One region of the Nocardioides pantholopis genome, then DNA from elsewhere that is predicted to be linked to it. Evidence: predicted binding sites of a transcription regulator. Region 1 holds the regulator's gene; the other holds the start of a gene.
The links. Region 1 encodes LexA, which represses DNA repair genes until DNA is damaged. Its sites were predicted from a motif close to TCGAACANNTGTTCGA; they were not measured.
Positions count from the first base shown of each region.

Region 2: a site for LexA is predicted at 12,661-12,676, ahead of EBO35_RS06155 (DUF222 domain-containing protein). Genes of this name have one in related genera too.

Region 1 covers NZ_CP033324.1:627,946-642,207, forward strand. The annotation lists gene EBO35_RS02950 (sugar ABC transporter ATP-binding protein) at 1-312, shown strand, start outside; gene EBO35_RS02955 (ABC transporter permease) at 309-1,376, shown strand; gene EBO35_RS02960 (substrate-binding domain-containing protein) at 1,406-2,458, shown strand; gene EBO35_RS02965 (Gfo/Idh/MocA family protein) at 2,468-3,646, shown strand; gene EBO35_RS02970 (sugar phosphate isomerase/epimerase family protein) at 3,669-4,676, shown strand; gene EBO35_RS02975 (sugar phosphate isomerase/epimerase family protein) at 4,730-5,704, shown strand; gene EBO35_RS02980 (ATP-dependent DNA helicase) at 5,762-7,738, shown strand; gene lexA (transcriptional repressor LexA) at 7,803-8,525, opposite strand; gene EBO35_RS02990 (serine hydrolase) at 8,737-9,645, opposite strand; gene EBO35_RS02995 (hypothetical protein) at 9,642-10,346, opposite strand; partial or broken gene EBO35_RS20345 (helix-turn-helix domain-containing protein) at 10,362-10,538, opposite strand; gene EBO35_RS03000 (transglycosylase domain-containing protein) at 10,646-12,733, shown strand; gene EBO35_RS03005 (LysM peptidoglycan-binding domain-containing protein) at 12,954-13,328, shown strand; gene EBO35_RS03010 (hypothetical protein) at 13,443-13,811, opposite strand; gene EBO35_RS03015 (mismatch-specific DNA-glycosylase) at 13,897-14,262, shown strand, end outside.
Region 2 covers NZ_CP033324.1:1,285,366-1,299,627, reverse strand. The annotation lists gene EBO35_RS06205 (acetyl-CoA C-acetyltransferase) at 1-657, shown strand, start outside; gene EBO35_RS06200 (MarR family winged helix-turn-helix transcriptional regulator) at 695-1,192, shown strand; gene ettA (energy-dependent translational throttle protein EttA) at 1,241-2,923, opposite strand; gene EBO35_RS06190 (SigE family RNA polymerase sigma factor) at 3,025-3,558, shown strand; gene EBO35_RS06185 (hypothetical protein) at 3,555-4,484, shown strand; gene EBO35_RS06180 (single-stranded DNA-binding protein) at 4,487-4,933, opposite strand; gene EBO35_RS06175 (GTPase) at 5,083-6,669, opposite strand; gene EBO35_RS06170 (dynamin family protein) at 6,787-8,535, opposite strand; gene EBO35_RS06165 (PrsW family intramembrane metalloprotease) at 8,532-9,611, opposite strand; gene EBO35_RS06160 (aminopeptidase P family protein) at 9,713-11,119, shown strand; gene EBO35_RS06155 (DUF222 domain-containing protein) at 11,317-12,648, opposite strand; gene EBO35_RS06150 (class I SAM-dependent methyltransferase) at 12,984-13,847, opposite strand; gene EBO35_RS06145 (winged helix-turn-helix transcriptional regulator) at 14,006-14,262, shown strand, end outside.

The DNA.
Region 1 (14,262 bases):
ACCCTCTCCGGCGGCAACCAGCAGAAGGTCGTCCTGGCGCGGTGGCTGCTGCGCGAGTGCCGGGTGCTGCTGCTCGACGAGCCGACCCGGGGGGTCGACGTCGGTGCCCGCACCGAGATCTACCAGCTGGTCCGCGGGCTGGCGGACTCCGGGGTCGCGGTGGTCGTGGTCTCCAGCGAGGTGGAGGAGGTCCTCGGCCTCGCCGACCGGGTGCTGGTCGTCCGCGAGGGCGTCGTGGTGCACGAGGCGCCGGCCGAGGAGCTCGACGAGTCCCGGGTCCTGGACCTGGTCATGGAAGGAGAGGCCGCATGAGCGAGAGCCCGCTCGATGTCTCCGACCCGCGCGGCGCCGCCGACCGCGAGTCGACGACCCGCGCCGAGCGCGACGCGGTGGAGCAGGGCCGGGCCGGTGGTGCCGCGGCGCTGCTGCGCTCGGGCCTGGGCCGCAACCTCGGTCTCGTCGTCGCGCTGGTGCTGCTGTGCGCGGTCGGCGTCGCGACGGCGGGTGACCGCTTCGCCTCGACCGACAACGCGCTGACGATCCTGCGGCTCGCCGCGACGATCGGGGTCGTCAGCATCGGGATGACCTTCGTGATCACCGGCGGGGGCATCGACCTCTCGGTCGGCGCGATCCTCGCGCTCGCGTCGGTGTGGTCCACGACCCTGGCGACCCAGCAGATGGCCCAGGACACGCACTGGGTGGTCATGGTCGGCGCCGCGCTCGCGGTCGGGGCCGGCTGCGGGCTGGTCAACGGGCTGCTGATCGCGTACGGCGGGGTGGTGCCGTTCATCGCCACGCTGGCGATGCTGGCCAGCGCCCGCGGCCTGGCCGAGATCATCTCCGAGCGACGCACCCAGATCGTCGACGTCCCCGCCTTCACCGACGTCTTCACCAGCGAGATCCTCGGGATCCCGTTCATCGTCATCCTGTTCGTGGTGGTCGCGGCCCTGGGCTGGGTGCTGCTGAACCGGACCACGTTCGGGCGCCGGACGCTCGCCGTGGGCGGCAACCCCGAGGCCGCCCGGCTGGCTGGCATCAATGTGCGCCGCCACACCGTCTACCTCTACGTCCTGGTCGGCGTGTGCTGCGGGATCGCGGCGCTGATGATCATCTCCCGCACGACCACCGGCAGCGCCACGCACGGCCAGCTCTACGAGCTCGACGCGATCGCCGCCGTCGTCATCGGCGGGACCCTGCTCTCCGGTGGCCGCGGCACGATCGTCGGCACGGTCTTCGGCGTGCTGATCTTCACCACGCTGACCAACGTCTTCACGCTCAACAACCGCTCCATCTCGGAGCAGTCGCTCCTCAAGGGAGCCATCATCGTCGCCGCCGTCCTGCTCCAGCAGCGGCTGGCGTCGCGCAGCAACACCTGATGCCCGACCCGAGTCCGAGGAGCACCCAGATGTCCCTGAGTCGAACCACCACGAAGATCGCCGCCGGCCTGGCCGCCGGCACCACCGTCCTGGCCCTCGCGGCCTGCACCAGCAACGACTCGGGTGACGACGAGGACCTCGGCGGCGGCACGTCCGAGGCCGAGCAGGGGTCCAACGACGAGGAGGGCGACACGGTGGTCATCGGCTTCTCCGCCCCCGCGGCCGACCACGGCTGGATGGGCTCGATCACCGAGTCCACCCGCAACGTCGCGGACCAGTACGGGGACGTCGACCTGCGGGTCGCGGAGGGCACCAACGACGTCAACCTCCAGATCAGCCAGGTGGAGACCTTCATCAACGAGGGTGTCGACGCGATCGTGCTGCTGCCCTTCGACGGTGCGGCGATGACCCCGGTCGCGCTGCGGGCCATGGAGGCCGGGATCCCGGTGGTCAACGTCGACCGCGAGTTCGACGACCCGAACGCTGCCCGGGTGACAGTGCTCGGCGACAACTACGGCATGGGTGTCTCGGCCGGCACCTACATCTGCGAGCAGCTCGGCGACGACCCGGACGCGGTGGTGGCCGAGATCGCCGGCATCGACTCGCTGCCGCTCACCCAGGACCGCAGCCAGGGCTTCGAGGACTCGCTGTCCGAGTGCGGGCTGAAGGTGAGCAACCGGGTCGCGGCGGACTTCACCGTCGAGGGCGGCGAGGAGGCCGCGGCCAACCTGCTCCAGGCGGCGCCGCGCATCGACGCGCTGTGGAACCACGACGACGACCAGGGCGTCGGCGTGCTCGCCGCGATCGAGAACGCCGGGCGCGACGAGCTCTTCATGGTCGGCGGCGCCGGGTCGGCGAACGCGATGCGGGCGATCCAGGACGGCGACAGCGTCCTGCAGGCCACTGTCATCTACCCCTCCACCCAGGGCGCCGACGGGGTCAAGCTGGCCCGGCTGCTGGTCCAGCAGAAGGCGCTCGGGGACCTCGTCGAGGTCGAGGTGCCGCGCACCATCCAGCTCTACGCGCCGGTGGTCACCTCCGAGAACGTGGACCAGTTCATCGACACGGCCTTCGAGTCCTGAGGGGCGACGTTGACCTCCCAGCATCCCCCGCTGGCGGTGGCGATGATCGGCCACGCCTTCATGGGCGCCGCCCACAGCCAGGCGTGGCGCAGCGCGCCGCGGTTCTTCGACCTGCCGCTGGACCCGGTGATGGCGCTGGTCTGCGGCCGGGACGCCGGCCGGGCCGCCGACGCCGCGACCCGGCTCGGCTGGGCGGCCAGCGAGTCCGACTGGCGCCGCGCCGTGACCCGCGAGGACATCGACCTCGTGGACATCTGCACGCCCGGTGACTCCCACGCCGAGATCGCGGTGGCGGCGCTGGAGGCCGGCAAGCACGTGCTGTGCGAGAAGCCGTTGGCCAACACCGTGGCCGAGGCGGAGGAGATGGCGGCGGCCGCCGAGCGCGCGGCCGCGCACGGCGTACGCACGATGGTGGGGTTCACCTATCGCCGGGTGCCGGCAGTCGCCCTGGCCCGGCAGCTGGTCGCGGCGGGGCGGATCGGGGAGCTGCGGCACGTGCGTGCGCAGTACCTCCAGGACTGGATCGCCGACCCCGAGGCGCCGCTGACCTGGCGGCTGGACAAGGAGCGGGCCGGCTCGGGGGCGCTCGGCGACATCGGGGCGCACGTGATCGACCTGGCCCAGCACATCGCGGGCGACCGCATCCTCGAGGTCTCCGGCCAGCTCGACACCTTCGTCAAGGAGCGGCCGCTGCTCGCGGCCGGCGGGGTGGGGCTGTCCGGGACGGCGGCGGCCGAGCGGGGCCCGGTCACCGTGGACGACGCGGCCGCGTTCGTCGCCCGGTTCGCCGGTGGCGCCCTCGGGGTCTTCGAGGCGACCAGGTTCGCCACCGGCCGGAAGAACGCCATCCGGGTCGAGCTCAACGGGTCCCGCGGCAGCCTTGCCTTCGACTTCGAGGACATGAACGTGCTCACGTTCTACGACGCCGAGGAGCCCGCCGAGACCGCCGGCTTCCGGCGGATCCTGGTCACCGAGGCCGCGCACCCCTACGTGGCGGCCTGGTGGCCGCCCGGCCACGGCCTGGGCTACGAGCACGCCTTCACCCACCAGGTCGTCGACCTGGTCCGGGCCCTCGGGGCGGGCGTCGACCCCGACCCGACGTTCGCCGACGGCCTCCAGGTCCAGCGCGTGCTCGCCGCCGTGGAGACCAGCTCCGACACCCGGCGCTGGCAGGAGATCCCGGCCTAGCGCCGGGCAGGAAGGAACCACGATGCCCCGCCCGATCACGCTGTTCACCGGCCAGTGGGCCGACCTGCCCTTCGACGAGGTGGCCCGGCTCGCCTCCGAGTGGGGGTACGACGGCCTGGAGATCGCCTGCTGGGGCGACCACCTCGACCCGTGGCTCGCCGCCGAGGACGACGGCTACGTGCGCGCGAAGCTCGACGTCCTGGAGAAGTACGGCCTGCGGGTCTTCGCGATCTCCAACCACCTCAAGGGCCAGGCGGTCTGCGACGACCCGATCGACGCCCGCCACCAGGCGATGCTGCCGGCCCGGATCTGGGGCGACGGCGACGCCGAGGGGGTGCGCCAGCGGGCGGCGGAGGAGATGCGGATGACGGCGCGGGCCGCGCAGCGGCTCGGGGTGGACACGGTCGTGGGGTTCACCGGCTCCTCGATCTGGAAGTACGTCGCGATGTTCCCGCCGGCGACCGAGGAGATGGTGGCCGCCGGGTACCGCGACTTCGCCGACCGGTGGCACCCGATCCTCGACGTCTTCGACGAGTGCGGCGTCCGGTTCGCCCACGAGGTGCACCCTTCGGAGATCGCCTACGACTACTGGACCACCCACGCGGCGATGGAGGCGATCGGGCACCGCCCGGCGTTCGGGCTGAACTGGGACCCCAGCCACTTCGTCTGGCAGGACCTGGACCCGGTCGGCTTCCTGTGGGACTTCCGGGACCGGATCTACCACGTCGACTGCAAGGACGCGAAGCGCCAGACCGGCAACGGCCGCAACGGGCGGCTGGGCTCGCACCTGCCGTGGGCCGATCCGCGCCGGGGCTGGGACTTCGTCTCCACCGGCCACGGCGACGTGCCCTGGGAGCAGTGCTTCCGGATGCTGAACACGATCGGCTACGCCGGCCCGATCTCCGTGGAGTGGGAGGACGCCGGCATGGACCGGCTGGTCGGCGCCCCCGAGGCGCTCGCGCTGGTGCGCCGCCTCGCCTTCGACGCCCCCGCGGCGGCCTTCGACGCGGCGTTCGCCACCGACGACTGACCCACCGCCCGGGCCGCCCGGCCCGGGGGACCACTGCGGGAAGGACGAGGATCATGTGCTTCGGTCACGACGGCGAGGGCGCGCTGCGCCGGTCACTGGAGGAGAAGGGCGCGAGCCGGCGGACGCTGTTCCGCGGGGCGGCGCTGGGAGCGGCGGGCGTGGCAGCGGTCGGGTCGGGGCTGGTGCAGCCGGCCGCCGCCGGCGACCGGCACCCCGGACCGGACCGGCACGGCCAGCACGGGCGGCGCCGCGGCGTACCCCACGACCGGGTCAGCATCCAGCTCTACACGCTGCGCGCCGCCCTCGGCGGGGACCCGGGCTTCGACGTGGTGCTGGAGCGGCTCGCCCAGTACGGCTACGAGCGGGTGGAGCTGGCCGGCTACTACGGCCGCACGGCCGCCGCGCTGCGGGACTTCCTCGACGGGCTCGGGATCCGGGCGACGTCGAGCCACGACGGCATCAGCGCGGACCGCACCGCGCTGCGGACCAAGCTGGAGAACGCCGTGACGCTCGGGCAGCGCTACGTCGTCGTGCCCTACCTCGCGTCGAGCAGCCTGGCCGACTGGCAGCGCTGGGCCGACCAGATGAACGCGGAGGCGCAGCTGGCCAGGCGGTACGGCCTGCGCTACGGCTACCACAACCACGCCCACGAGTTCACGACCGACCTGGGCGGCGGCGTGACGCCGTGGGAGGTGCTCACCGAGCGGCTCGACCCGCGCCTGGTCCACCTCGAGGTCGACCTGTACTGGGCCTACACCGGCGGCGTCGGGGTGGGGGCGGCGGACCCGGACCGGTTCGCGATCGACGTGGTCCGGCAGGCCCCGCAGCGGGTGCTCCAGTTCCACGTCAAGGACCGCGACGCCGCGACCGGCGACATGGCCGACCTCGGGACCGGGGTCATCGACTTCCCGCGGATCTTCGGGGCGCACCGGGTCGAGGAGTACATCGTCGAGAACGACACCCCCGACGTCACGCCGCTCACCAGCGCCGCCGTCGGGCACCTCTACCTCGACCACGTGCGCTGGTGATCACTCCCCTGTGAGTCCGGGCGGCCGGCGGGGGGTGGTCACGGTTAGGGTTCTGCGGTGCCTGAGACCCCCCGTGTGACCGAGCTGCTCGCCACCGCGGTCTCCGCGCTGGGCGGCCAGGAGCGGGCCGGCCAGGTCCAGATGGCCCAGGAGGTCGCGGCGGCGATGGCCGACGAGCGGCACCTGCTGGTCCAGGCCGGCACCGGCACCGGCAAGTCCCTGGGCTACCTCGTCCCGAGCCTGCTGCACGGGGAGCGGGTCGTCGTCGCGACGGCCACGCTCGCCCTGCAGCACCAGCTGGTCGAGCGCGACCTGCCCCGGCTCACCGAGGCGCTAGCCGGGCACCGCGGCGTCGACACGTCGTACGCCGTGCTCAAGGGCCGCTCCAACTACGCCTGCCTGCACCGCGTCCGCGAGGGCGTCCCCGACGACCAGGGCGCGCTGGTGCAGATGCCCGAGGGCTCGATGGGCGCGAAGATCCTCGAGCTGCGCGCCTGGGCGGAGAAGGAGGCCGAGGACGCCGGCAGCGGCGAGCGCGACAACGCGCCGCGCCACACCGACCGGGAGTGGCGCCAGGTCAGCGTCAACCACCGCGAGTGCCTCGGCGCGGCCAAGTGCCCCTTCGGCCAGGAGTGCTTCGCCGAGCTGGCCAAGGAGAAGGCGCACCGCTCGCACCTGGTCGTCACCAACCACTCGCTGCTGGCCATCGACGCCATCGAGGGCGTGCCGATGATCCCCGACTACGACGTCGTGGTCATCGACGAGGCCCACGAGCTGACCGCCCGGGTCACCCAGGCCGCCACCGACGAGCTGTGGGCAGCGGAGGTCGAGCGGGCCGCGCGGCGCTCCCAGCGCCACGTCGACGGCAGCGAGGCCGACGACCTCGCCGACGCCGCGGACGCCCTGCGCGCCGCGGTCGCCGAGGGGCGCCCGGGTCGGTTCGAGACCATCCCGGCCGATCTCCACGACGCGCTGGTGCTGGTCCGCGACGCCGCGCGCGCCTGCATCTCGGCGTACCCCAAGGGCGACAAGGACGGCGACCCCGACCCCGGCCGCACCCAGGCCCGCGGCTCCGTGCAGGAGGTCTTCACGACCGCCGAGCGGATGGCGGCCGCCTCCGAGCACGACGTGCTGTGGCTCAACGAGGGCACCGAGCGGATGCCGCCGCGGCTGTGTGTGGCGCCGCTGCAGGTGTGGGGGCAGATGCGCGACAAGCTGCTCACCGAGAAGACAGTCGTGTTCACCTCCGCGACCCTGATGCTCGGCGGCGACTTCAGCTCGGTCGCCACGAGCGTGGGTCTGAAGCCGTCCGAGCGGGTCCTCGACGGCGGCACCCCGAGCGGGGAGGGCCTGCACTGGCGGGGCATCGACGTCGGATCGCCGTTCGACTACGGCCAGCAGGGCATCCTCTACGTCGCCCGGCACCTGCCGCCGCCGGGTCGCGACGGTCTCGGTGCGGCCCAGCTCGACGAGATCGCCGAGCTCATCGACGCCGCCGACGGCCGGACCCTGGGGCTGTTCTCCTCCCGCCGGGCGGCCGAGGCTGCCGCTGAGGCGATCCGCGAGCGGCTGCCGCACCTGACCACGCTCGCGCAGGGCGACGCCCAGCTGCCCGAGCTGGCCCGGCAGTTCGTGGAGGACCCGCACACCTGCCTGTTCGGCACGCTCTCGCTGTGGCAGGGGCTCGACGTCCCCGGCGACACCTGCCAGCTCGTGCTCATCGACCGGATCCCGTTCCCGCGCCCCGACGACCCGCTGATGTCGGCGCGCCAGAAGGCCGCCGACAAGGCCGGCGGCAACGGCTTCATGCAGGTCGCCGCCACTCACGCGGCCCTGCTGATGGCGCAGGGCGCCGGCCGCCTGATCCGCACCACCACCGACCGCGGGGTCGTGGCGGTGCTCGACCCGCGCCTGGCCACCGCCCGGTACGGCGGCTTCCTCAAGGCCAGCCTGCCGACGATGTGGACCACCAGCGACCCGGCGATCGTGCGCCAGGCGCTGCAGCGCCTGAGCGCGACCGCGAAGACGGGCTGAGCCGCACGCACGAGCGCCCCCGCCCGGCCGGAGCCGGAACGGGGGCGCGTTAGGTGCGCGAGGGTCAGAGGCTGCGCAGCACCGCGGTGACCTTGCCGAGGATGGTCGCGTGGGTGCCGTCGATCGGCTGGTACGCCTCGTTGTGGGGGAGCAGCCAGACCTGGCCGTCCTTGCGCTGGAAGGTCTTCACGGTGGCCTCGCCGTCGATCATCGCGGCCACGATCTCGCCGTTCTCGCAGGTGGGCTGCTGGCGGATCACGACGTAGTCGCCGTTGCAGATGGCCGCGTCGACCATCGAGTCGCCGGAGACCTCGAGCAGGAAGAGCTGGCCGTCGCCGACGAGCTGGCGGGGCAGCGGGAAGACGTCCTCGACCCGCTCCTCGGCCAGGATCGGGCCGCCGGCGGCGATCCGGCCCACGACGGGGACGTAGGTGGCCTCCGGCCGGGTGTCGCCGACGCCGGTCTCGTCCACGCCGCTGTCGTCGGCCGAGGACATCGCCCGGCGCGCCGCCATCACCTCGGGGAGGAAGACCTCGAGGGCGCGGGGACGGTTCGGGTCGCGCTTGAGGTAGCCCTTCTCCTCGAGCACCTTCAGCTGGTGGGCCACGCTGGAGGAGCTGGTCAGGCCCACGGCGTTGCCGATCTCGCGCATGCTCGGCGGATAGCCGCGCTTCTCGATGCAGTCCTTGATGTGGGCCAGCACCCGCTGCTGGCGCGGAGTCAGGCCGGTGGCGTCGGCGGGCCCGTCGGGGAGCTCGGCGACCGTGTCGCTCTTCTTCCTGGTCATGTGTGCCTTCCCGCAGTGCGTGCCGCGCCCGGGCCACCCGGGTGCGTGTGCCCACGCTAGCCCCGGAGGGCCGCGGGTTCAAACATCTGTTCGAACCGCGTGTCGCGGCCACCCCCCTGCAGCGCGACCCGGCACGCGACGCGCGTGGCCGGGTCCGAACGGCGAAAGCGTCGCCACCGACCGTCCGACCCAAGCGCCGCCCCCAGGACGGTCAGTGACGAAGATGGTCGCGCAGCCGACGGGCGACCCGAGCCATGGTCGCCTCGGCGACGTGCTGGATCCCCGCGGAGACCCGGGAGGCCGTCAGTGCCGCCACGGCGTAGCGGTCGCCGTCGGCGTGCTCGACCACGCCGATCTCATGGCGGTGGTTGAGCAGCGTCCCGGTCTTCGACGACCAGGTGGTCGCGTCGGAAGCGAAGTCGGGCCAGAGTCGCTGTCGCGCCACGACGTGCTGCCCCATGAGCTCGCGGACTCGCGCGGAGACCTCAGGGACGACGGGGCCCGGCGTGGTCCACAGCACCTCGAGCAGGTCGACGCAGGCACGAGCAGTGCCGGAATTGGCGCGGGCGCTGTCCAGCTGGCGCACGCGGTGGCCGCCGCTCGGCGTTCCGCCGTGCGCTGCCAGCGTCTGCGCGAGCTGCGGTGTCTGCACCAAGGCCTCGGCAGGCGTCTCGGTGAGGTCGGAGAGTCGATGACGCAGGGTCAGGTCCGTGATCCCTAGCCCACGGACGTAGTGCGTCACGTGCGCGGGACTCACCAGGTCGAAGAGTGCATCAGCGGCCACGTTGTCGCTCAGGCACGTGCTGAGGTAGACGACGTCTGCGAGCGCGATGGTGGCCGGAAACCGGAACCGGGTGAGCCCCGCCGGTCCGATCTCGCGACTTCCTCGCCCAGCCAGGCGCAGCTGCCTTCCCTCACTCAGCTCGCCCGAGGCAACCCGGTCGAGCACGGCTGCGGCCAACGGCACCTTGACCAACGACGCGAGCGGCACCACGGCGTCGGGATCGATCCCGATCTCCTCCCCGGAGTCGAGATCGCGCACCAGGAACCAGCCGGTGAGGCCGGCGGCGTCCAATTCGGCCCTGAGATCGCGCAGCAGCCGTACGGTGCCCGAGGTCATGGTCGCCCCCCGGGCTGGCTCCCTAGGCCGACGCCCAGCGCTGCAGCGAGCTGGGTGCCGATCGCAGCGCGCAGTCGGGCGGAGTCGCTGGCCATCGCACAGGTCAAGGCATATCCCCGCGTCAGAGGGGGATGCGCCAGTGGCGACCAGGCCAGGTCAAGGCGCCGCGCTTCGTGCTCGGACAGCACGACCAGATCCGTGGAGGCGAGGACGCTCGCCAGCGCAGCTGCCAATGACGTCGTCACCGAGATCTGAGCGACACCGAGCCCGGCGGACTCCGCAGCCGCGAAGAGGGGGTCGCGCAGGTGGGGCACGTCGTCCTCGGGCAGCAGGTGGACGTGCGCAGCCTCGCTGGCCGGGCTCCGGCCGGAGGGTCGTAGCTGGTCGAGGTGGACGCGACCCGGACGGGGAAGGGCGCCGGCCAGTCCGAGCGTCACCGTCCAGTCGCCGTCCGCGCCCGGGACTGCCGCCACCTGGGCCTCCACGCGCCCGCGGGTCAGCAGATCGGCCCGCACCCGCGGCTCGGCCTCGGTGAGCACCAGCTGCATTCCCGCGTCCCTGCTGGCGAGCTCGACAGCGGCCAGCTCTCGTACGTCGCACCCGGTGGGCACGGCCAGGTGGAGTGACCGCAGGCCAGCCTCCTCGACCTCGAGCAGGAGCGTCTCGGAGGCGCGGACCACCTGCCGAGCGGGTTCGAGCACGCGGTGGCCCGCGAGCGTCAGCGCTGGCGACCGGCCCGACCGGTCGAGGAGAGAGACCCCGAGGTGGCGCTCCAGTGCTGCGATGCGGCGGCTCGCCCCGGGCTGGGACATTCCGACGGCAGCTGCCCCCCGGGTGAAGCTGCCTCGCTCCGCAACGCTCACGAACGCCTCGCAGGCTGCCACCAGGTTCATGGGACCCAGTATGCGCAAACCGCATCGGAATGCACCTGTGAGGCTTGGACAGCATGAGGAGGGGATCGGACTGTGGACCCGTGGACAACGAACACGAGGCAGCGTCCGTGGCGAGCGCGGCGGTTCGCTCCAGCTACGCGAGCCGGCCGGTCCTGAGCTTCGTGGCCGCGTCGGCAACCATCGGGGTGCTCGTCGCTGCGATGGCGCTACCGGTCGCCTGGATCGGGGCCGGGATCGCGCGCGACGTGACGAGCTCAGCAGACGTCGTCCCCGAGGAGATGGAACTGCTGCCGCTTCCGCAGCGCTCGACGGTGCTGGACGCCGACGGCAACGTGCTCGCCCACCTCTTCGAGGAGAACCGGGTCATCGTCCCTCTCGACAAGGTGTCCAGGACCTTCGTCGAGGCACTTCTGGCAGTGGAGGACTCACGCTTCTACGAGCACGGGGGCATCGACCTGCCGGGCACGACGCGCGCCCTGCTCGCCAACGTGGGCTCGGGTTCGATGGTCCAGGGTGGCTCGAGCCTGACCCAACAGCTGGTGAAGCTGACGCTGGTCACGCAGGCTCGCAACGACGCGGAGCGACGCAGCGCGACGGAGCAGTCGGTGACCCGTAAGCTCCGGGAGCTCCGGTTGGCGATCGCGCTGGAGCGGGACCACACCAAGGACTGGATCCTCGAGCGCTACGTCAACACCGCGTACTTCGGGGCAGGCGCCTACGGCATCCAGGCGGCGGCGGAGCGCTACTTCGGCACCGACGCCGCGGATCTCGACCTGCCGCAGTCGGCGCTGCTGGCCGGGCTCGTTCAGAGCCCCTCGGCCTACGACCCCACCGAGAACGCGCGACGGGCTCGCGAGCGGCGGGCGACGGTCCTGCGGCGGATGGCCGGACTGGGGCTGGTCAGTGAGCGCCGGGCACGACGCGTGTCACGCACCGACCTGGGCCTCACCGTGACCCCGGTGCGTAACGGCTGCCTGGCGGGCGAGGCCCCCTTCCTCTGCGACTATGCAGTGCAGTACCTCCTCCAGGATCCTGCGCTCGGGGCCACGCGACAGGCGCGCGAACGCCTGCTCCGTCAGGGCGGGTTGACCATCCGGACGACCTTCGACCGGCGGCACCAGCGCGCCGCCGAGCAGGCTGTGGCCGACCGGACGGACCCCACCGACGCGGCGATCGGCGCGGTCGCCATGATCGTGCCCGGTTCGGGCGACGTGCTCGCCTTGGCCCAGTCTCGACCCATGGGCGGCGACACCGCGAACGGTGAGACCTTCGTCAACCATGGGGTCCCGCCGGAGTACGGAGGCTCCCAGGGCTTCCAGGCCGGATCGACGTTCAAGACCTTCGTCCTGGCCGCGGCCATCGAGCAGGGCATCGGCCTGGACACGACCTACGCGACGCCCAACACGATGTCGTTCGACCAGGCCGACTACGCCAACTGCGCGGGGGCGCCGCCGTATGCCGGCGAGTTCACCGTCGGCAACAACGCGGCCCCCTCCGACGGGTCCGAGAACCTGTACTCCGGTACGCGCCTGTCGATCAACACCTTCTACCTGCGGCTGGCGCAGCAGACCGGTATCTGCGAGCCGTACAACCTGGCCCGTGACCTCGGCGTCCGCCTGACGGCTCCGGAGGGAGCCGACGGCGTGCAGCCCGAGCGCGTCCCGATCTTCCCGCTCGGGGTGGCCGACGTCAGCCCTGTGGAGATGGCCGAGGCCTACGCGACCTTTGCGGCCCGCGGGCTCCATTGCGATGCGCGACCAGTCGCTGAGGTCCGGGGTCCCGGGGATGCCGTGCTCGGCAGCTACGCGCCCCGCTGTGAGCAGGCCGTCGCGCCGACCACTGCCGACGCCGTCAACGACGTGCTGCGCGGCGTCCTGGAGCAGGGCGGGTTCGCCTCGGCCGCCGCCCTGGACAAGCCGGCGGCCGGGAAGACCGGCAACAACGAGGGCCTGTCTGTCTGGTTCGTCGGACACACGCCGGCGCTGGCCACCGCAGCGGTGATCGCCGGGGTCGGCTCCGAGGGCGCTCCCGCGCTGCTCCAGGGCTCCGTCGTGGGCGGCACCGTCATCGGCGTCCCGTCCGCCTCCGCTTACGCGGCACCGTTGTGGGGCGATGCGATGCGCGGGGTTCAGCACCTGCTTCCGGACGAGGACTTCGTCTACCCGGCCACCGTGCCGGGCGCCGGTGCGGAGTGAACCCGCGGTGGCGAGCAAGGCGGTGGCGCCTCGACGAGCCGCGACACGCTCGAACACGTGTTCGCCGAGGTCCTTGCTTTGTTCGAACACCTGCTCTAGCGTCGCACACGTGTTCGATCGAACGTCTGATCGAGCGGCTCATCGGCTGACCTGAACAGGACTGTCGGTGCTCGCCGATAGACATCTGGTCGTCCGGCCACCATCTCCCCAGGAGGCAGTCATGAGCACCATGAGCCACTCGCTCGTCCGTCCGGCCGTCCGGCCCGCTGTCGCGCAGCCCCGCGCCGTTCGCTCCGGCGCCGCCGGCGTCCGGCTGACGCGCCGCGGTCGAGCCGTGGTGCTGCTGGCGGCCGTCGTGGTCATGCTGGCCGTCGTGGTGTTCTGGTCCGCCGGCTCCGTGGCCTCGCCCGAGTCCGGGGCGGCCGAGGCGACCACTGTCGTCACCGTCGGCACCGGTCAGACCCTGTGGGGGATCGCCGCCGACCTCGCGGCCGACGGCGACGTCCGCTCCACGATGCGCGAGATCGAGCGGCTCAACGCGCTCGAGTCCTCGATGCTCGTCGCCGGGCAGCGGCTCCGGGTGCCGCAGGGCTGAGCGCCCATCCAGACGTCGTCGGCCGACTCGACCCCGGCCGGCGATCCGGGGAAGACAGGGGGCGGGGCCATCGGCCCCGCCCCCTGCGCCGTCTCCGCCGGACGATGCAGGGGATCAGCGCGCGGCGCGCCGTCCCCCGGGGGGACGGGGGATCGTGACCGTGGGCGGCTCGTCCGTCGGGGCGGCGGCCGGTGCCGGCTCCGGGGTGCTGGTCACCCCGAGCGCTCGCAGCAGGCGGGCGATCAGCATCAGCCCCGCGAACAGGCAGGCGACGGCGCCAGCCGAGGCGAGCGCGAGGAACCACCAGGACCGGCTGTCCCCGCCGCGCGCGCTGGACCCGAAGTCGACGGCGGCGTACACCAGGTAGCCCCACGCGACGACCAGGAGGGTGACGCCGGCGGCGAGCCCCACCAGGATCGGCGCGGTGGTCGGCGGCCTGCGCCGCGCCCGTCGGGACCCCGCTCGCTTGCCCTTGCTCGCCACGCGCTCATTGTGGCCGATCCGCCAAGGCTGTGCGGGCTGGACCCGCCCATCCGTCCGGGCTTGTCCCGACCGGCAGGCTGTGGACATGGAGGTGCTCCCCGACATCGTCGCCCCGGACCCCGTGATCGTCTTCTGCGGCCTGGCCGGCGCCGAGAGTACGACGCTGCGCGACCACTACTACGCCAGTCCCGGCAACAGCTTCTGGCAGTCGCTGCACCTCTCGGGACTCTCCCCGCGCCAGCTGCGGCCCGAGGAGGAGGGCGAAGTCGTCGGGCTCGGGCTCGGGCTCACCGACCTGGTCGGGCACTGGGACCCGCGCTGGGTGGAGATCGACGAGCTCGTCGCCAAGGTCGAGAAGTGGCGCCCGGAGTGGCTGGCCTTCACCTCCAAGGGCGTCGCCCACGAGGCCGCGCGCGCCCTCGGCGTACGCCGGCCGGGGCTGGGGCCGGCG
Region 2 (14,262 bases), 660 kb from region 1:
CGCAAGGAGCTCGACGAGTTCGCCGTGCGCTCCCAGAACCTGGCCGAGAAGGCCATCGCCGACGGCTTCTGGGCCCGGGAGATCACGCCGGTCACGACCCCCGACGGCGTGATCGTCTCCCAGGACGACGGCCCGCGGGCCGGGGTCACCTACGACAGCCTGGCGCAGCTCAAGCCCGTCTTCCGCCCCGACGGCGTCGTCACGGCCGGCAACTGCTGCGCCCTCAACGACGGCGCCGCGGCGGTGGTCATCATGTCCGACACCCGCGCCGCCGAGCTCGGCATCACGCCCCTGGCCCGGATCGTCGCGACCGGCGTGTCCGGCCTCTCCCCCGAGATCATGGGCCTGGGCCCTGTCGAGGCGACCCAGCGGGCGCTGGCGTCGGCCGGCATGAGCATCGGCGACATCGACCTGGTCGAGATCAACGAGGCGTTCGCCGCCCAGGTCGTCCCGTCCTACCAGGAGCTCGGCATCGACCTCGACCGGCTCAACGTCAACGGCGGCGCGATCGCGGTCGGCCACCCCTTCGGGATGTCCGGCGCGCGCCTGCAGAACACGATGCTGAACTCGCTGGAGTGGCACGACAAGACCACGGGCCTGATCACGATGTGCGTCGGCGGCGGACAGGGCATGGCGCTGATCCTCGAGCGCGTCTGAGCGGCCCCCGGGCCGGGCGGCAGCCTAGACTGCCGCCGTGACCGACTCGGACGTGCGATGGCTCGACCCGGACCAGCAGCGCTCCTGGCGGGCGCTGCTGGTCGCCACCACGCTGCTGTGGTCGCGACTCGACGACGAGTTGCGCCAGCGGTTCAACCTCTCGCTGGCCGAGTACGAGATCCTGGTCCGCCTCTCGGAGGCCGACGGCCAGATGCGGATGGCCCGGCTGGCCGACGCGCTGGCGCACAGCCGCAGCCGGGTCACCCACACGGTCGCCCGGATGGAGAAGGCCGGTCTGGTGCGCCGCTCGACCTCGCCGGACGACGGCCGCGGCATCCTCGCCAACCTGACCGAGCGGGGCCGCGAGCTGCTCGTGCGGGCCGCGCCGGTCCACGTCACCGGGGTGCGCGAGCACCTCGTCGACCTGGTCAGCGAGGCCGACTTCGCCGCCATGGGCAGGGTGATGAACGCGGTCGCCGACGACCTCGTCTCGGCGCACCCGGAAGTGGACATCCGCGGCCTGCCCACGTCGTGATCGACGCCTGAGCCGGCCGCGGACGCCCTTCCGCGGATCAGGACCTGCTCAGTCGCGGGTCAGGCGTCGGTGCGTCACCCGGTGCGGGCGGGCGGCGTCGACACCGAGGCGCTCGACCTTGTTCTCCTCGTAGGCCGCGAAGTTGCCCTCGAACCAGAACCAGCTGGCCGGGTTCTCGTCGGTGCCCTCCCAGGCCAGGATGTGGGTGGCGATCCGGTCCAGGAACCAGCGGTCGTGGGAGGTCACGACGGCACAGCCCGGGAAGTCGAGCAGGGCGTCCTCGAGCGAGGAGAGCGTCTCGACGTCCAGGTCGTTGGTGGGCTCGTCGAGCAGCAGCAGGTTGCCGCCCATCTTCAGGGTGAGCGCCAGGTTGAGCCGGTTGCGCTCACCGCCGGAGAGGACGCCGGCCTTCTTCTGCTGGTCGGGGCCCTTGAAGCCGAACGACGCGACGTAGGCGCGCGAGTTCATCTCGAAGTTGGCGACCTTGATGAAGTCCAGGCCGTCGGAGACGACCTCCCAGACGTTCTTGTTCGGGTCGATGCCGCCGCGGCTCTGGTCGACGTAGGACAGCTTCACGGTCTGCCCGACGTTGAGCTCGCCCGCGTCGGGCTGCTCGCTGCCGGTGATCATCCGGAACAGCGTGGTCTTGCCGACGCCGTTGGGGCCGATGACGCCGACGATGCCGGCGCGGGGCAGCGAGAACGACAGGTCCTCGATCAGGGTGCGATCCTCGAAGCCCTTGGTCAGGCCCTTGGCCTCCAGCACCACGTCACCCAGGCGCGGTCCGGCCGGGATGTTGATCTCGGAGGTGTCGATCTTCCGGGCGCGGTCGGCCTCGGCGGCCAGCTCCTCGTAGCGGGCCAGGCGCGACTTGCTCTTGGTCTGGCGAGCCTTGGCGTTGGAGCGGACCCACTCCAGCTCCTTCTCGAGCATCTTGGCGCGCTTGGCGTCCTTCTGCCCCTCGATCTTGAGCCGGTCCTTCTTGGTCTCGAGGTAGGTCGAGTAGTTGCCCTCGTAGCCGTGGATCTGGCCGCGGTCGACCTCCGCGATCCACTCGGCCACGTTGTCGAGGAAGTACCGGTCGTGGGTGATCGCCAGGACGGCGCCCGGGTAGGACTTCAGGTGCCCCTCGAGCCACTGCACCGACTCGGCGTCGAGGTGGTTGGTGGGCTCGTCGAGCAGCAGCAGGTCGGGCTGCTGGAGCAGCAGCTTGCACAGCGCGACCCGACGGCGCTCACCGCCGGAGAGGTTGTCGACGATCGCGTCCGGCGGCGGGCAGCGCAGCGCGTCCATGGCCTGGTCCAGCCGGGAGTCGAGGTCCCAGGCGTTGGCGTGGTCCAGGTCGGTCTGGAGGTCGCCCATCTCGGCGAGCAGGGTGTCGAAGTCCGCGTCGGGGTTCGCCATCTCCTCCGAGATCGCGTTGTAGCGGTCGAGCTTGCCCTTGATCTCGCCGACCGCCTCCTCGACGTTCTCCAGGACGGTCTTGCCCTCGGTGAGCGGGGGCTCCTGCTGGAGCATGCCGACCGTGGCCCCGGGGTCCTTGATGGCGTCGCCGTTGTTGGGCTGGTCGAGCCCGGCCATGATCTTCAGCAGCGACGACTTGCCGGCGCCGTTGGGGCCGACGACGCCGATCTTGGCGCCGTGCAGGAACGAGAGGGTGACGTTGTCGAGGACGACCTTGTCACCGTGGGCCTTACGGACATTGCGCAAGGTGAAGACATATTCCGCCATGGTCCCCGAGCCTAGTTGCCGAAACCCCTGAGACCTATCGCGGGGTCGCGGCGTCTGGGAAAGGAGAGGCCACCCGGCCTCCCGACACCGAAGGAGGACCGGTGCGACCCATCTCCCCCAGGGATGCGCAGTTCTCGGAGTTCGTGGTGGCGCGCTCGCCGCAGCTCTACCGCAACGCGCTGCTCCTCACCACCTCGCCCGACGCGGCCGAGGACCTCGTCCAGACGGCGCTCGCCAAGGTGTACGCCGCCTGGTGGCGGGTCCGCGGCGCCGAGGACCCGGTCGCCTACGCCCACGGGGTGCTGATCAAGGCGTTCCTCTCCGAGCGGCGCCGGCGCAGCAGCACCGAGGTGCCCGTCGCCGAGACCCCCGACGTCGCCGCCCGGGACCCCGACGTCGCCGAGCGGCTCGCGCTGATGGCCGCCCTGGCCACGCTGGCCCCCGTCGACCGGGCAGTGGTCGTGCTGCGCCACTGGGAGGACCGCACGGTCGCCCAGACGGCCGACGCCCTGGGCATCACCGAGGCGGCGGTGAAGAACCGCAGCCTGCGCGCGCTCCGGTCGTTGCGGGGCGTGCTCGAGCCGCGCCCGGCCCCCGTCACCACCCCCGAGATCGCTCAGCGGAGGACCCGATGACCAGTCCCGAGACCAGCCCCGAGACCAACCCCGGAACCAGCCCCGAGCAGGACCTGCACGACCTCTTCGACCGCACCATGCGCGGAGTCTCCCCCGACGTGGCAGGCCTCCACGACCACGCCGTGACCGCCGGACGTCGGCTGCGTCGACGCCGCAGGATCGAGGCCGCCGTCCTGGCAGCCACCACCGTGGCCGTGGTCGCCCTTCCCCTGGCCGGGAGCGGGGACGACACGCCCAGCCGGGGGGTCCCGGCCACGTCCACCGACGTCTCGGTCAGCCCCTCCCCCGACGGCAACGCCGAGCCGACCCCCGATGCGAGCGCGACGGCCACCCCCACGCCCGGCGGGGCCCTGGTCGTGCCGGAGCCGGAGGCGACACCGTTCGCCGCCCGGCCGGGATGGTGGGACATGCCGGTCGGCCCGATGCTGTCGCGCCTGCGGGCCCGACTGCCCGAGGGCGTCACGATCGCGTCGTACGAGCGGCGCGCCACCGACGCCGCCCCCGGAGAGCCCACGAGGCTCCAGGGCACGCTGAGCGCCACCCTCGCCGACGCCGACGGAGTCCTCGGCAGCATCGAGGTGATGCTCGTCCAGCTTCCGGACGACCCGGACGCGCGGGCCGCCCAGCTCGCGCAGGACCTCGGCTGCGACCTGTCCGGGTGGGACTTCCAGGAGCTGGCGGGCCCGCCCCGGTGCGAGAACGACGGACCCGACACCCGGTCGGTCTCGTTCACCGACCGGGGCGTGACCTACCACGAGGCTCGCCGACGGGTCGGTGACGGCCAGATCTATGTCGCCGTCGCCAACTCGACCGAGCGCAAGTGGGGTCCGCCGGCCTCGGCAGGACCGCCGGCGCTGCGGCCGAGCCAGGTGGCCGCCATCGCCGCCGACCCGGCCTGGACCAGCTGGACGCCGTCGCGCCGCTGAGGTCAGGCGGCGGCCCCGGGGGCCGCGGACGCCGACTGCCCCGACGGCCCCGCGCCGTCGGCGGCGGCGTCCGCGGCCTCCCGCGTCGGTCGGGGGGTGCGGGTGAACGCGCTGGTGCCGCGGCTCAGGTCGTGGCCCACGTGGACGGCGTCGACCTCGAACGTCGTGACCTCCTCCCCCTGGGCGTTGACCCAGACGCTGAGGTTGAGCCGGCCGTGCAGCACCACCGGGTCGCCGCGCCGCAGCGAGCGCGCGGCGTTCTCGGCCAGCCCGCGCCAGACGTTGACGGTGTACCACTGCGTCGGTCCGTCACCCCAGGTGTCGGTGCTGCGCTGGTAGCGCCGGGGCGTGCAGGCGACCCGGAAGCTGGCGACCGGCACGCCGGCCGCCTGCCTCAGGGTCACGTCGCCGCCGAGCCAGCCCTGGAGAGTGACGAGGGTGTCGGACATGGGTGCGTCTCCTGTCTCGATGCAGTGGATGCCTCGAGACTCGGCGACGTCGCCGACCGGGCGTCCGGACCCGGTGCCCGGCTGTGGACCGCCCCGGCCCGGGGCGTGCCTGTGTGCGGTGGCCGGCCCGGGCCCACCCGGGAACCGGCTCAGCGCAGCGCGGTGGCCAGGCCCCGGTGGCAGGTCTCGTAGGCGGCCAGCTCGGTGCGCACCGGCGTGACGACCAGCTCGGAGCTCACCGCCGCGATCGACTCCCGCAGGCGCACCTCGGCCCGCTCGGCCTGACGGCGCGCGGCCCCGCGCACCAGCCCGGCCGAGACCAGCCACAGCACCAGACCGAGGAGGACACCGCCGCCCAGGAGCAGCAGCGGCACGGAGATGCCCGCGACCTCCGGGGCGTCCTCGACCGTGCCGGTCGCGTCCAGCAGCGCCCACACGCCGCCGCCGACGGCGGCGAGCAGGAGCAGCCACTGCAGCACCCGCACGAGCTGCACCCAGCCGGGCAGCCGGGAGGCGCCCAGGTCGGTGGCGCGCAGCGACTCGTCGAGGCGGTCGCCGAGGGTGCCGAGCGCGGCGACCGGCTCGCGGCGCACCGCCACCGCCCAGGGCTCGGCCAGCCCGTCGGTGACGTCGTCGAGCAGCGAGCGGACCTCGCTGTCGACCCGGGACCGCTGGACGGAGGCGGCCTCCGGCCCACGGCCGGAGCGGCCGCCGAGGGTGGCGGCCTCGTCGCCGAGGTCCAGGCCCAGCTTCGCGAGGGGGTCGGGGCGCAGCGCGGAGACCCAGGCCACGGGCGGCCAGCCGGTGGCCCGGCGAGCCCTGCTGCGCGTCGAGCGCTCGACCGCCTCGGCGACGGCGGGCACGCCCGCCGCCTCCGCGAGACCGTCCTCGAGGCGCTGGACCCGCTCGTCGGAGAGGCTGCGCGGCGCGGCCGTACCGCTGACCTCCTCGACCCGCTCCGCCGCGGCGCGCACGTCGGCCTGGAGCCGGGCGCGCGACATCCGCTTCTCCTCGACCCGGCGCCGGATCAGCGCCCGCAGGTCGTCGAGGCCGATGCCCTCCCGGGCGCTGACCGCGACGACCGGCACGTCGGGGAGGCCGTCGGCCTCGAGCAGGCGGCGCACGTCGTCGACCATCGCCTGGCGGCGCTCCGGCGGCACCGTGTCGATGTGGTTGAGGACGACCACCATGACCTCGCCGTGGGTGCGCAGCGGCTCCAGGTAGCGGTGGTGGATCGCCGCGTCGGCGTACTTCTGCGGGTCCAGGACCCAGACCATCATGTCGGCCAGCGCGACGAGCCGGTCGACCTCGAGGTGGTGGGAGACCTCGGTGGAGTCGTGGTCGGGGAGGTCGAGGAGGACCACGCCATCGAGGGCGTTGTCCTCGCGGCGGGTGTCGAGCATCGAGTCGCGGGTGGTCTGGTGGCGGGCCGGGATGCCGAGCCACTCCAGGAGCTCGTGGGCCCCGTCGGAGCCCCACACGCAGGCGGTCGCCCACGACGTCGTCGGCCGACGGACGCCGACGGCGGAGAGCTCCAGGCCGGTGAGGGCGTTGAAGGTGGAGGACTTCCCCGACCCGGTCGCGCCGGCGATCGCGACGACCGTGTGGTCGGCGGAGAGCCGCAGCCGCGCCGCGGCACGGTCGGTGACCGTGCGGGCGGGCGCGAGAACCCGGTCGTCGAGGCGGCCGGTCGCGGCGCCGACAGCGGACTCCAGCGCGGCGACCCGGGCACCCACCTCGGACCCGTCACCCACCCCTGCAGACGCAGGAACGGTCGCGGCCTCGGGCCCGGCCTCAGGCGAGGATGTCATCGTCTCCCACTCAGTCCGACTACAGATCGTGCTCCGACCACCCTAGGGCGTGTGGGCATCGGGGCTGACCTCGCCCGTGCGCCGGGCCGCAGCGAAGCGGACGTCGTCGACGCGGCGGGCCGCCTGGCGCAGATCGTTGGCGGCCTCCTCCTCGATGCCGAGCCCGTCGAGGAAGGCGTCCCAGCGGCGACGCTCGCCGGCGAGCAGGTCCGCGAGCCGGAACTCCAGGGCGTCCCGGGCGCGCTGGACCAGCGCCGGCGCGGTGTCGAGGCCGAAGACGGCCTCCAGGAGCCGCCGGCCGGCCGCGGTCGCGTCGCCGTCGGCCTCGTCGAGAGCGACGACCGAGAGCGCCACCGAGAGACCGGGCACGCCGTAGACCAGGAACCGCGCGGTCGTGCGCTTGTCGGCACCGGCCAGGCGCACCAGCTCGGCGACGTCCTGCTGCCAGGCGCGGACGGCGTCCTCGGCCTGCCGGCTCAGCCCGCCGGAGACCCGGCCGAGCGGCCCGGACCCGCGCTCCTCGGCCAGGCTCAGCGCCGCGGCGCCCTCGGGACGCTCGCGCCACTGCGCGGCCGCGGCCTCCGCAGCCCGCGCGCCGTGCTCGAGGACCGCGCCCTCGAGCGCGGCCTCGACCGTGAGGGCCACCCGCTCCGCCTGCTGGGGCTTGCCCTTGACCGCGTTGACGACGCGGTCGCGCAGCCAGCCGACCTTGTCCTCCAGGCTGCGCAGCAGCTCACCGGTGCCGACGAACTCCTGCCAGCGGGTCAGCAGCTCGCCGCTGACCAGGCTGCCGTCGGTGGCCCCGGACAGCAGCGCCGCCGCGGCCTCGTCGTACGCCGTCTCGGCGGCGCCCTGCAGCCGGGTCCGGGCGGCGGCCTGCTCGGCGGCGGCGTCCGCGAGCGGGTGCACCCGGAGCGTGAGCGCCCGGACGGTGCCCTCGAGGGTCTGGCGCACGACCTCGCTGCGGGCGCCGCCGTCGTGGGCCAGCGACTCCAGCCAGAGGCGGATGTCCTCGACGTGGGCGGCCGGGAGCAGCCCCTCCGGCGTCACGGTGCCCTCGTGGACGATGAACAGCGGGGAGTCCTTCAGGCCGCGCGAGGCGAGCATCCGGGCGAGGTGGGTCGAGACCGTCTGGACGGCGTCCGGGGCGGTGCGGTCCAGCACGACCGCGACGGCTGTGGAGCGGTCGGCGGCCTCCCGCAGGTACTCCCACGGCACCTGGTCGGCGTACCGCGCGGCCGAGGTGACGAAGAGCCACAGGTCGGCGGCGGTCAGCAGCTGGGCGGCCAGCTCGCGGTTGCGCTCGTCGACCGAGTCGACGTCGGGGGCGTCGAGCAGCGCGATCCCGGCGGGAACCGTGTCGGAGGCGATCAGCTGGAGGGCGTCCTGGTCGGTGGTCTCGTGGTCGACGCGGCGCAGGTCGGGCAGCAGCCGGTCCTGGCCGAACCAGGTCCGGTCCGCGGGGTTGTGCACCAGCACCGGCGACTTCGTGGTCGGGCGCAGCACGCCCGGCTGGGTGACCCGGCGCCCGACGAGGGAGTTGACGAGCGTGGACTTGCCGGCCCCGGTCGACCCGCCGACGACGACGAGCATCGGTGCCTCGAGGGTCGTGACCCGCGGGATGATGTAGTCCTCGAGCTGGTCGACGACGTCGCGCAGCGCCGCGCGCTGCTCGTCCGCTGCCGGGGTGTCGAGGGGCAGCGTCGTCCTCTGCAGCGCGCCGTGGAGGCGGACCAGGGCGGTCAGCATCTGCGCGCCGTCGCTCGAGCTCGCGCCCAGCGTGGGTGTCATCTGGCGGGTACCACCTGTCCGGGAAAGGCGATGAACGGGCGCACGGCACCGATCCTCGCGACGTACTCCTGACCACGGGCCGCGTAGTCCGGCGGCGCGGTGCCGCGGAGGTAGCGGTGGTGCAGGAAACCAAGCTCGACCGCGGCCTGCTGATAGTCACGCATCGCCTGCTCCGCGGCGGGACCGAAGGTCGCGCGGGCGTAGGCGCGGGCCTGTCGGCGGGCGCGCAGGTCGACGACCCAGCCGATGTCGGTGGCGGGCACCAGTCCGCGACGGGCGGCGTCGCCGAGGGCGGCCGCCAGCATCCGGCGCTCGGAGTGACGGGCCCAGACCGCGAAGGCGATCAGGCCGACGAAGGCGGGGACCATCAGCACGACGTACACGACCAGGAAGCCGCCGAACCCGAAGGTCGTGGAGCCGTTCCAGAGGCCGTGGGCGATCACGGCGACGACGTACCCGGCCAGCGGCGCGACGACGCGGACCGCCCGGCTGCGCGAGCCGACGGCCACGCCGATGCCGATGCCGATGAAGGTCGTGAAGAAGGGGTGGGCGAACGGGCTGAACAGGCAGCGCACCACGAACGTGGCGGTGAGCTCTCCGGCGCCGCCCGGCACCAGCCCGTCGGTGCCGTCGTAGGCAGCGACGAGGTAGAGGATGTTCTCGGTGAAGGCGAAGCCGATGCCGACCATGCCGGCGTAGACGATGCCGTCGAGGATGCCGTCGAGCTCCGCGCGGCGCCACCACAGCAGCAGGAGCAGGAACGCGCCCTTGCAGAGCTCCTCGGTGACCGGTGCGACGACCGCCAGGTCCGCGGCCTCGCTGAAGCCGGCGACCAGGCCGCCGACACCCTGCAGCAGGATCGCCGCGGCGGTGGCGACGAAGCCGCCCCACAGCAGGCCCAGGACCAGCAGCACGCGCGGCTCGGGCTCGTAGCGGTCCAGCCAGAGGTAGCAGCCGACGAGCGGGCCGACGGGCAGCGCGGCCAGGACGGCGGCCAGCGCGAGCGAGCCCGGTCCGCCGGAGAGCGCGATGAGCAGCAGCATCACGGCGGCGCCGAGCAGCACCAGCACGGTCACGACGACCGTGAAGGCAACACTGTCTCGTCGGGCTCCGGGCACGGCCGCAGCCTATCGGCCACGGTGCCTCGCACCCCGATCCCCGACGTACAGTGAGGAGCGTGAGCGAGGAGATCAAGACCGAGTCCCACGATCCGAGCGTCCCCGAGGCGTACTCGCAGTTCATGCGGACCGGGTGGGGCGATCGCGAGCTGGACCTCCCGCCGCACCCCGTCGCGGCGTACGCCGCGGCCCGGCGCGAGCGGCTGGTCGAGTCCTTCCCGGGCGAGCGGCTGGTGCTGCCCGCAGGCGGCTACCAGGTGCGGTCCAACGACACGAACTACCGCTTCCGCCCCGACACCGCCCACACCTACTTCACCGGCAACCAGACCAGCGACGCGGTGCTGGTGGTCGAGGACGGCCGGTCGATCCTCTACGCACGGCCGCGGTCCTCGCGGGAGACCGACGAGTTCTTCCGGGACCGGGAGTACGGCGAGCTGTGGGCCGGCCGCCGCCCCTCGGCGCGCGAGCTCTCGGACTCGCTCGGCATCGAGGTGCGCCACGTCGACCAGCTCGCCCAGGACCTGACCGGCCCGGCGCCGACCAAGACCCGGGTGCACCGCGGGATCTCCGCCCACGTCGACCGGCTGGTGCCGGGCGACGCCGCGCTGGACGCCGACCTGGCCCGGGTCGTCTCGGAGATGCGGCTGGTCAAGGACGACTGGGAGGTCGCGCAGCTGCAGGAGGCGTGCGACATCACCGCGCTCGGCTTCGAGGACTCGGTGCGCGAATGGCCGCGGGTTTTGGAGTTCGGGGAGCGGTGGATCGAGGGCACCTTCTTCCGCCGGGCGCGGGCGATGGGCAACGACCTGGGCTACGACTCGATCGTCGGCGGCGGCAGCCACGCCACGACGCTGCACTGGATCGACAACACCGGGCCGATCGTCCCGGGCCAGCTGGTGCTGCTGGACATGGGTGTCGAGGGGCGCAACCTCTACACGGCCGACGTCACCCGGACCCTGCCCATCGACGGCACGTTCACGCCGCTGCAGCGCGACCTCTACGACCTGGTCCTCGCCGCCCAGGAGGCTGGCATCGCCGCCGTACGCCCGGGTGCGCCGTGGGCGGCGACCCACGACGCGGCCATGACAGTGCTCGCGCACGGGCTCGCGGACCTCGGACTGCTGCCGGTCCCGGTCGAGGAGGCCCTCTCCCCCGACAGCAAGATCTACCGGCGCTGGACCCTGCACGGCACCAGCCACATGCTCGGCATGGACGTGCACGACTGCGGCGCCGCCTCCACCGCGGCGTACACCGAGGGGACGCTGGCGCAGGGCATGGTCCTCACCGTCGAGCCCGGCCTGTACTTCCAGGAGGACGACCTCCTGGTGCCCGAGGAGCTGCGCGGCATCGGGATCCGCATCGAGGACGACATCCTCGTCACCGCCGACGGCAGCCAGAACCTCTCCAGCACCCTTCCCCGCACCTCCTCCGACGTGGAGGAGTGGATGGGCGCGCTGATCCGCTGAGCCTCACCCCGGCGGTCGACCGGGAAGTTCGGTGGTCGAGCCGTGAGCGCAGCGAGCGTGTCGAGACCATCGGCTGCGGCCGGGACGGCGGGTGCCTGCGGGGGGTCTCGACACTCTCAGGCGCCAGGGCGCCTTCGCGGCTCGACCACCGTCCGGTGGTCGAGCCGTGAGCGCAGCGAGCGTGTCGAGACCCAGGGTCAGCCGACGATGGTGGTGCCGGTGTGGTCGCGGCGCAGGTGGATGCCGTTCGGGGTGCGCCAGAGGAAGGTGGTCTCGTCGACCTTCGCGTACGACCACCGGGTGTGGGTCTTGGCCCGGTGATGGGTGCGACACAGGGGCGCGAGGTTCGGGTCGGTGGTCTCCCCGTACTCACCATCATCCGGTGGCGGGCCTTCGCGTTCGTGGCGGTGGGTGACGACGTGGTCGTTGTCGCCACGTCGGGCACTCCGGGTGCACCACGGGAAGACACAGGTCGGGTTGTTGAGCTGGACGCGCTCGGCCATCCGGTCGGGGACCTCGTAGGCGGTGGCGTGGGTGACGTCGGCGAGGTCGATGACCGGCTTGACGATGACCTGGGTGTCGGGGCTCGCGCACCAGGTCTTGACCTGGTCGGCGGAGACGAACGAGCGGCTGTTCTCGACCCGGGCCAGATGTAGCCCATCCGCGCCGGCGATGGCCGCCTCGGTGAGGTGGACGTGGACGACGACCTGGCGGGGCCGACACCGCTTGGACAGCGAGGCCACCTGGGTCGGGGTGGTGTCGAGGTCCAGGGCGAGCTGGCGGCGGGCGATCTCCCCGACCGCCAGGGAGCGGCGGACGTCCAACGACTCCGCGCAGCCCAGTTCGCCGAGGACCCGGGCGCCGCGGGCGACCGCGGAGTCCAAGTCGAGGGCGTCGGCGAGGTCGAGCTCACCGTCCACGACCACTGTCCCGCCGAACGAGACCCGTCCGGTGTCCAGGTCGAAGTGCCGCCGGTCCGCCGCGGCGCGGCACTTCTCCTCCGCTCCGGCGGGGTCGAACCGGACCTGGGCCTCCTCGATGAGCCGGTCCAGGGCGGCGTACCCGATCTTCCCCGCGACGCTGTGAACGTGCTGGTCGACGTACGCAGCGCCGTCGGCGGGCAGCGACAGGGTGTTCGCCGCGATCTTGCGGCCCCGCCACGCCGGTACCTCGCCGGCGCGGACCGCAGCCCAGGTCTTGGGGAGCCGGTGCGCGAGCTCGACCGCCTCGCCGAGCATCGCCCGGGCCGCGTCCGAGGACATCCCCAGGGCGGCGCCCAGCTCGAGCGGGGCGAACTCGGTGACCAGCGGCGCACCCGGCCCCGCGATCGCGACCTCACCCTCGGCACCCGGGAGGCAGGCCGCGTCGTCCAGGCAGTCGACCGAGTGCATCGACGCCCACGCGACCGCGGCCTCCAGCAGCTCGACCTCAGCCCGATCCGCAACAGCCCGGCGAGACCGCACGAAGGCCAGCACCGCAGCGGGGCTGTCGCACTCGCCCAGCGGGGCGGGGTTCGGGTCGATGGCCATAGCACATTCTACTCGAACAGGTGTTCGAAGAACTAGAGGTGGAGCGAGGAATGTGGAAAGAAAATTCTGCGACGGAGGGCGGGACCGTCACCTCAAGAAACGGGAGCGGGCGCGCCGCGGGACCAAGACCCTCGACCCCAGCGGCGCGGAACCGCCTTGTCCGGCGAACGGGTGGTCTCGACGCGCTCGTCGCTAGCGCTCCTCACGGCTCGACCACCGGCACGGCTCGACCACCGGAGCGAGGCGCCACCGCGTTGTCCGGTGACCGGTGGGTCTCGACGCGCTCGTCGCCAGCGCTCCTCACGGCTCGACCACCGGCCGCTCGACCAGCGGGCCTACGTCCGCCGGGCGGTGAGCAGCAGGTACTCCCAGCGCATGGTGCCGTCGGCGTCGGCGGAGCGCGCGGCGAGCGCGTCGAGGGCGTCGTCCAGCTCGGCGGCGCGCTCGGGGGTCTCGGCGAGGGAGCGGTAGATGGCGATGGTGGGGCCGTAGCGGTCCTTGAAGTACTGCCGGAACTCCGCCGGCGTCGCGAACCGGTCGATGACGACCTCACGGCGCACCGCCTCGATGTCGGCCACCCGGTCTCCCAGCAGGTCCCGGACGTGGGCCTCGTCGCCCCACAGCGGCGGCGGCTGCCCGCCGGGAGGCGGGGGCGGGGCGTAGGGCTTCATCGTCGCGAACATCTGGCCGATAAAGCCTCCGGGGGTCCAGCTGGCCAGGCCGATCGTGCCGCCCGCCCGGCAGACCCGGACCAGCTCGTCGGCGGCGGCCCGGTGCTGGGGCGCGAACATCACCCCCACGCAGGAGAGCACCGCGTCGAACGACGCATCGGGGTAGGGCAGCTGCTCCGCGTCGCCGACCTCCCAGCTCAGCGTCACGCCGTCGGACTCCGCCGCCGCGCGGCCGGCGTCGAGCAGCTCCGGGGTCAGGTCGCTGGCGACCACGTCGGCCCCCGCCAGCGCGGCAGGGACCGCTGCGTTGCCCGAGCCGGCGGCGACGTCGAGCACGCGCTGGCCCGACCGGGGCCGCACCGCGTCGACCAGGGCCTGGCCGAGCTCGGGGATCAGCTCCTCGGCCACGGCCGGATAGTCGCCCGAGGCCCACATCGCCCGGTGCCGGGCCTTCAGCGCGGTGTCCGTGGGGTTGCCCGTGGGGTTGCCCGTGGCGGGCTCACGCAGGGAGTCCTGACTGGCGCTCATGGTGGCGCTCCTCTCGGTGTACGTCGGAGCTCCACCGTCGCGCCGCCGGGCGGCCCCCGGCCAGTGCCGAGTCTGAACCGGTGCCGCTTCAGGTTCAGTACTGGCGCCCCGGTGCGCGCGGGCGTCTACTGGAGGGCGGGGATGCACTCGGAGGCACGATGTCGACGTACGGCCAGTTCTGCCCCGTGGCCAAGGCCATGGAGGTGCTCGACGAGCGCTGGACCCTGCTCGTGGTGCGCGAGCTGCTCTACGGCAGCACCCGCTTCAACGAGCTGCGCCGCGGCGTCCCGCGGATGTCCCCCGCCCTGCTCAGCAAGCGGTTGCGCAGCCTGGAGCGGGCCGGCGTGGTGGAGCGCCGCGAGGCCGGTGGGCGTACGTCGTACACGCTGACCGAGAGCGGGCGGGAGCTGTCCGG